3 regions of the Mesorhizobium sp. M0815 genome follow, and region 3 is predicted to be linked to each of the others. Evidence: riboswitches for the same ligand, from Rfam matches in the RefSeq annotation. Region 3 holds a riboswitch; each other region holds the start of a gene.
The links. Region 3 has a riboswitch for cobalamin ahead of NKI01_RS09315 (DUF1636 family protein). Riboswitches for the same ligand answer to the same signal wherever they lie in the genome.
Positions count from the first base shown of each region.

Region 1: linked by a shared signal. The riboswitch ahead of NKI01_RS06395 (ABC transporter ATP-binding protein) and the one ahead of NKI01_RS09315 (DUF1636 family protein) in region 3 are both predicted to bind cobalamin.
Region 2: linked by a shared signal. The riboswitch ahead of metE (5-methyltetrahydropteroyltriglutamate--homocysteine S-methyltransferase) and the one ahead of NKI01_RS09315 (DUF1636 family protein) in region 3 are both predicted to bind cobalamin.

Region 1 covers NZ_JAMYOU010000003.1:288,579-290,836, forward strand. Annotated here, with positions in the region: gene NKI01_RS06390 (ABC transporter substrate-binding protein) at 1-170, opposite strand, end outside; gene NKI01_RS06395 (ABC transporter ATP-binding protein) at 167-985, opposite strand; cobalamin riboswitch at 1,078-1,281, opposite strand; gene NKI01_RS06400 (GyrI-like domain-containing protein) at 1,576-2,258, shown strand, end outside.
Region 2 covers NZ_JAMYOU010000024.1:52,392-54,649, forward strand. Annotated here, with positions in the region: gene NKI01_RS23380 (hypothetical protein) at 159-413, opposite strand; cobalamin riboswitch at 965-1,165, shown strand; partial or broken gene metE (5-methyltetrahydropteroyltriglutamate--homocysteine S-methyltransferase) at 1,261-2,258, shown strand, end outside.
Region 3 covers NZ_JAMYOU010000006.1:4,546-6,803, reverse strand. Annotated here, with positions in the region: gene cobW (cobalamin biosynthesis protein CobW) at 1-590, opposite strand, end outside; gene NKI01_RS09315 (DUF1636 family protein) at 587-1,021, opposite strand; cobalamin riboswitch at 1,060-1,263, opposite strand; gene NKI01_RS09310 (winged helix-turn-helix domain-containing protein) at 1,293-2,258, opposite strand, start outside.

The DNA of each region.
Region 1 (2,258 bases), on a different contig from region 3:
TGCAGCCCCAGCGCGAAGGCCATCTCCGCCATGTTCAGATCTTGGATGACGGCGCGCTTCGGCGCGGCGTCGAACGTCAGCGGCGTGCCGCAGCTATCAACGGTTACCGGGAAAGCGAAGGCGGTCTGGGCAAGTAGGAGGGAGGCAAAAGACAGTACGAGGCGTTTCACGGATGTTGCTCCTTGGTCAAATCGGGATGTGAAGAGGCGCGGTTCGGAACGTCGAAGACCGTGAGTTCGCGGTCTTCGGTGGGATGGCGCAGCCAAAGCACGTCAACGCCGAAAATCTCGCGGATCAACTTCTTGGTCAGCGCCTCGCGCGGACTGGCAAGTGCCTGCAGGCGGGCCTCGTTCATCACCGCGACCCTGGTGGCAAATGGCGTGACAAGCGACAGATCATGAAGCACCGCCACGACGGTCATGCCAAACTGCGATACGAGTTCGAGAAGGTCGCTGCGGGCGCGCGGATCGAGATGATTGGTCGGTTCATCGAGGAACAGGATTTTGGGCTCCTGGGCGATGGCGCGCGCCAACTGGGCGCGTTGCCGCTCGCCACCGGATAGCGAGCCGATCGTGCGGCCGAGCAGCGGCAGCAGGCCGGTTCTGCGAAGTGCTTCAATGACGATGTCGCGTTGCTCGCTCCTCCGTCGCAAGCCGGCATGCGGGACGCGCCCAAGCTCGACGTAGTCGATCACGGCAAGCCGCGGATCAGGCTGGTCGGTCTGGCCAACGACCGCCATGTGCAGTGCCCGCTCGGCGGCCGAAAACCTCTCCAGCCGGCGTCCGGAAAATCTCACATCTCCCGCGCTTGGCCGCAGCGTACCGCATAGCATGCGCAGCAGCGTCGTCTTGCCGGCGCCGTTGGGGCCGATGATGGCGAGGCGGTCGCCCGGCGCTATCGAAAGGCTCACCGCGCTGACCAGGCACCGGCCATTCGTCGTCGCGCTCAGTTCACACGCTTCAAGAAGAGGCTGGGAGGCGTCCAACTTACCGTCACTTTCTCAATGGCGACGGAAGGAAGCTGGACGGACCGGCCGACAAGACCGATGTCCACGTCTCCTCCCGGCACACCCCGTCCGGTCAACTCATGCTGATGGCAGGTCTCCTGGCTCGCGGGTCTTTGCGCCATCCTGCCTTCCCAGCCTTGCCGGCCAGTGGCACTTCGGATTTTGCTAACCGCTTACAGTTGCGGGGGCAGCCACGGCCTCGATCCGAAGATCTCACCGTGTTCCCTTTTCACCCCTTGCCTTTCGACTCGGGGACCATCAGTCAGCCACCCTAGTTTTCCGCCAATCACAGCGCAATAAGTCTTGTCAGAAGGAGCCATATAGACCTCGTGATGTAATAACGTTACATTTAAAAGGACGTTTGCCCGCTTCCTGTCAAGCCTTTTCGCGCGACGCCTGCGACTTGCCGACGACCGTCGCTCTCGATTTGCGCAGTGCGCAATTTCGATCAAACTGCCTCCGCCAGGAAGCGGCACCATAATCTTGCCAATATAAGACATGGCCAATGTAAAGACTGGGCCATGTAAAGACTGGGCCAATGCGGAGACTGGGCCAATGCGAGGTGCCAAATGAATCCGACCGAGAAGGCGCTGTGGTTCGTCGAAAGCCATCTGCCCGAAGCAGTCTCGCTGGACGATGTCGCCAAGAGCAGCGGGGTGTCGCGCTTTCATGTGACGCGGGCTTTCGGCGCGGCTACCGGCCGTTCGGTGATGAGCTACGTCCGTTCTCGCCGACTGACCGAAGCGGCGCGCAAGCTTGGCGCCGGCGCACCCGACATCCTCTCGGTCGCGCTCGACGCCGGCTATGCCTCGCATGAGGCCTTCACCCGCGCCTTCCGCGACCAGTTCGGCACCACGCCGGAACTGGTACGCGCACAAGGCTCGCTCGACAACCTCGATCTTGTGGAGCCGATCCTGATGGACCAGTCCTTTCTCGCCACTCTCGAACCACCGCGTTTTGAGACCAGCCGGCCGTTTCTCATCGCCGGTCTCGGCGAGCGCTACAGCTGCGAAACCAGCGCCGGCATCCCGATGCAGTGGCAGCGGTTCGGCCCCTATATTGGCAACATTCCTGGCGAGATCGGCGACGTCGCCTATGGCGTCTGCGTCAACGGCGACGACGCCGGCAATTTCGACTACATCGCTGGCGTCGAAGTGTCCGATTTTTCGGACCTGCCGAGGGAGTTTTGGCGTGTGCGCGTGCCGGCGCAGAAATACGGCGTGTTCGCCCATCGTGACCATATCTCGACCAT
Region 2 (2,258 bases), on a different contig from region 3:
GAGCGTGGATAGGCGTGAAGTTCCTGCACTCCACGGTCCGCTCTCCCATCGCCGGTGTGTGCCCGACGCCATCTTGTGGACGAGCTTGGCCGCCTGCACCCGGTTGTATTCCGGCTTGCGGTCCGCCTGGGCGGTCCGCCGCGATGGCTATCTCCATGTCAATCGACGCCGAACTTTGACTGCCCGCTGCTTTTGATGAATTTGGCGAGGTCCCGCGCATAATCACTCTTGGTCTTCTCCTTGAGGCCCTGTGTCGCGAACTTGTGGTCCAGCACGGCAAACAGGTCCAAGTCCCCTTCCGCCTGTGGCGCTGGCTTGCCCTCACCGCCCTCGGCTTCCCAATTGGGGACCGCTTCTGCGCGCTGCACCGTGGCGATTGTCCGCCCAAGACGCATCACAAGATCGAACGCCAAACCGTGCGCGTGCACGACGATTTGCCGCTCAGGCCTCATTTGGACAGGACTTGAGCTGGCCCGGTGGTTTGAGCCGGGTTACCTTGAGCCGGTGGGCTGCGAACAAGCAGTTCGAGACATTGGCCTCGATCACTTAACACGCCGCTGCGCCTGGCCCCGGTGTGCTCCCCCCGAAATCGTTGTGTCATATCACCGAGGGCATCACGGCCAACAGCTTCCACATGGGCAACAGCCTCGCCATTGAGCCGAATTGGTCGCGAGCAGATCACCAACGAAGCGGTCGGAACCTCGGAGCCGAAGTTCGACGCCGAGGTGGTTCGCATGATGCGCTAAGCAGCACCACGGCGCTTGCCGGTATGTTTGCTGCCGGCAGCCGACGAACTCCTATCCTCCTGGACAAGGGCGCCGTGCGTCATTGCTTTGATTTACGGGCCGCTCAAGGCTTCCACAGTTTTCGCTCTCGAGGCGACCTTTGGAACATGCCAACGGAAATTTAACATAACGACATAAACATTTCTTTATGCGGCGTTGACAGAGAAGCGAACTGCTGTAATTGTCTCCCGCGTCGTGGTTCTCCGTACGGCGCTGCCGCAGCGGAGCTAAGAGGGAAGCCGGTGCGATGCCGGCGCTGCCCCCGCAACTGTTAGCGGCGAGCCAACCCCACTCATGTCACTGAGGCGAATAGCCTTGGGAAGACGGGTAGAGGCTATGACCCCGCGAGCCAGGAGACCTGCCACGGCGAATTACGTCCACGGGCGGGGTGTCTCGGTGGCCGCTGCAGCCTGGCGTTCGTGCCGGCCTGCTAGCGCCTTCCTTGTCACCGACGCCCCAACCATCGGGGTCTGGCATGACTGTCTCTCAGCAAATTCCTGTAGCAACGCTCGGCGTGCCCCGCTTCGGTCGTCGGCGAGAACTGAAATTCGCGCTTGAAAGCTACTGGTCCGGAAAATCGTCCGCTGCCGACCTTCTCACGACGGCGAAGGCGCTCCGTGCCGCTAGCTGGGAGGAGCAACGCGATCGCGGCGTGTCGAAAATCCCGTCGAACGACTTCTCGCTCTACGACCATGTGCTCGACACCGCAGCCATGGTCGGCGCCCTTCCGTCCCGTTACGGCTGGAATGGCGGCGAGGTCCCACTCGACATCTACTTCGCTATGGCGCGCGGCAACCAAGGTCAGACGGAGGATTGTGGGCACGGTGGTCACCAGCATGCGGCTCATCGGCCTGGCGTAGCCGCGATGGAAATGACCAAGTGGTTTGACACCAACTATCACTACATTGTGCCGGAACTAGACGATGATCAGACGTTCGCTCTTTCGTCGACGAAGCCGGTTGATTACTTCCTCGAGGCTAAAGCCCTCGGCATTCACACACGCCCAGTCATCCTTGGACCGGTCACCTTCCTCAAGCTGGCTAAATCGCCTGCCGAAGGCTTCGATCCCATCGCGCTCCTACCACGGCTTCTGCCCGTCTACGAGCAACTCCTGCGGAGCTTGAAGCTGTCGGGCGCCGATTGGGTGCAGATCGATGAGCCAGCGCTTGTCCTCGATCTGAACCCGAACGAACGAGCTGCGTTCGAATTCGCCTATGGCCAGCTGTCGAAAGCCGCGCCCGAGCTGAAGATCATGCTGGCTACCTATTTCGGGCCGCTGGGAGACAATCTCGAAACCGCGGTTTCTCTGCCCCTGGCCGGGCTGCATATTGATCTCGTGCGCGCTCCCGAGCAGCTGGAAACGGTGGGTCGGCTCGCACCGAAGGATCTGGTGCTCTCGCTTGGCTTGATCGATGGCCGCAACGTCTGGCGTGCGAACCTGCCCGCCATTCTCGACCGCATCAAACCGATCGT
Region 3 (2,258 bases):
GCGTCCAGCAGGTCGCTCTTCGACAGGATGATCAGGTCGGCACAAGCGAGCTGGTCTTCGAACACCTCCTCGACAGGATCGTCATGGTCGAGCGTCTCGTCCTGCGCGCGCTGCGCCTGCAGGGCGTCCATGTCGTTGGCAACGCGGCCATCAGCCAGCGCCGGCCCGTCGACGACGGCGATGACGCCATCGACCGTGACGCGGCTTTTCACCGACGGCCACTGGAAGGCCTGGACCAGCGGCTTGGGCAGGGCCAGCCCGGACGTCTCGATCAGGATGTGGTCGACCTTCGGCGTCAGCGACAGGATCTGGTCGAGCGCGGGGACAAAGTCGTCGGCGACAGTGCAGCAGATGCAGCCATTGGCCAGCTCGACGATGTTTGCCTCGGGGCAAGTGTCGATGCCGCAGCCCTTCAGGATCTCGCCGTCGATGCCGATATCGCCGAACTCGTTGACGATGATGGCCAGGCGCTTGCCTTTGGCGTTTTCGAGCAAATGGCGGATCAGCGTCGTCTTGCCGGCGCCGAGAAAGCCGGTGACGACGGTGCAGGGGACGCGCGAAACGTTGGCGGCCGAATCTGGGGAAGTCATATCAAGTCCTTCAAAAGGTCGAGGGGAGGGATGCGGGCAACCAAGCCGCGCTTCAGGCAATCGGGACGGCCGCGCCACGGAATGAGGCCGTCCGTCGAAGTAGCGAACAGCTTTGCCCCCGTCACCAGATCGGTGCCGCTGGTCGTGGTCAGGTCGCCGAAGACATAGCTCCAGCAGCCGTCGCGCAGCATCGCGGCGCTGAGCCGGCGCTTGCAATTGCCGAGGCATTCGACGGTGCGGATTTTAATGTTTTCGCTGGAAGCGGCGCGGCGCGTGTGCTCGGCGAGCAGTTCGCCGGCGCGGGGATAAGCGTCCGAACCGGTCTCGTCACGGCAGGACGAGCAGACGATGACGGTAACGCCGGCCGGGGAATCACCATGGCCGGACAATAAATCCGCTGTCTCAGCCGGAAAACTGCTGTCGCGTTCCAAATCAGGCTCCTTGCCCGGAAAACCCGCCAGGCGATCGGATTCTTATGTCCTAGACGGCAGGTCTCCTGGCTCGCGGGTCATCGCCTGGGTGCCGCCTTCCCGGGAATATCCCAGTGGTTTTCGGCCTTGGCTCGTCGCTTACAGTTGCGGGGACAGCCGCGGATTTGAAATCGAGATTTCGCACCGCATTCCCTCTTGGCCCTTGCCGTTGCGGGCAGGGGACCGTCTGGAACGGATTTAGGCTTGTGAAGGCAGTCGTGTCAACGCACGTCTATGACGCGGCGATATCTGCGAGCGGCTGGCCGAGGTCGCCGGCAGCCGTCACCTCGATGCGCTCGAGCCCGAGCCAACCCTGCATCTGCTTCAATTCCTCGAAAAGGGCGGCGGCAGTTTGCGGCGGGGCGCCGGGCTCCGAATAGGCGGCATGGACGCGCAATACGCCGGCCGGGCGGTCGGCCCTGAGGTCGACGCGCCCGACGATGCTGTCGCCGAGCAGGAACGGCAGCACATAATAGCCATACTGGCGCTTTTCGGCCGGCGTGTAGATCTCGATGCGGTAGTGGAAGTCGAACAACCGCTCGGTGCGCGACCGCTCGAAGACGACGGGATCGAACGGCGCAAGCAAGGCGCGCGCCTCGATCCTGCGCGGCAAACGGGCGTCCTTGTGGAGATAGGCTGTTTTGCTCCAGCCTTCGACGCTCACCGGCAACAGGTCGCCAGCCTCGACCAGTTCCTCGATGCGGCCCTTGATGTCGGCGGGCGAGAGGCGGAAATAGTCGCGCAGATCGCCCGCCGTGGCGACGCCATGGGCGCGGGCGGAGATGCGCAGCAGTTCGCGGTGGGCGTCCGCGGGGGACGGAACTGGCAAAGCGAGTACCGTTGGCGGCAGCACGCGCTCCGGCAGATCGTAGAACCGCTCGAAACCACGCCGGTGCGCCGTGGTGATGCGGCCCGCCCAGAACAGCCATTCGAAGGCATGCTTGGCATGGCTCCAGCCCCACCAGCCGCCCGAGCCCTTCTGGCCTTCGAAAGCCGACGCCGCGATCGGGCCTCGTTCAGCGACCTCGCGATAGATGTCCTCAATGTAGGCGGCGTGCTCGCGGCCCCATTTTGCCAGTCCGCTGTACATTTCCTCGCCGCGCTCGGCCCGCCGCATGCGCCAGCGCATCAGCGGATAGGTCTCGACGGGCAGGAACGAGGCTTCATGCGCCCAATATTCGAAGACCATGCGCTTGCG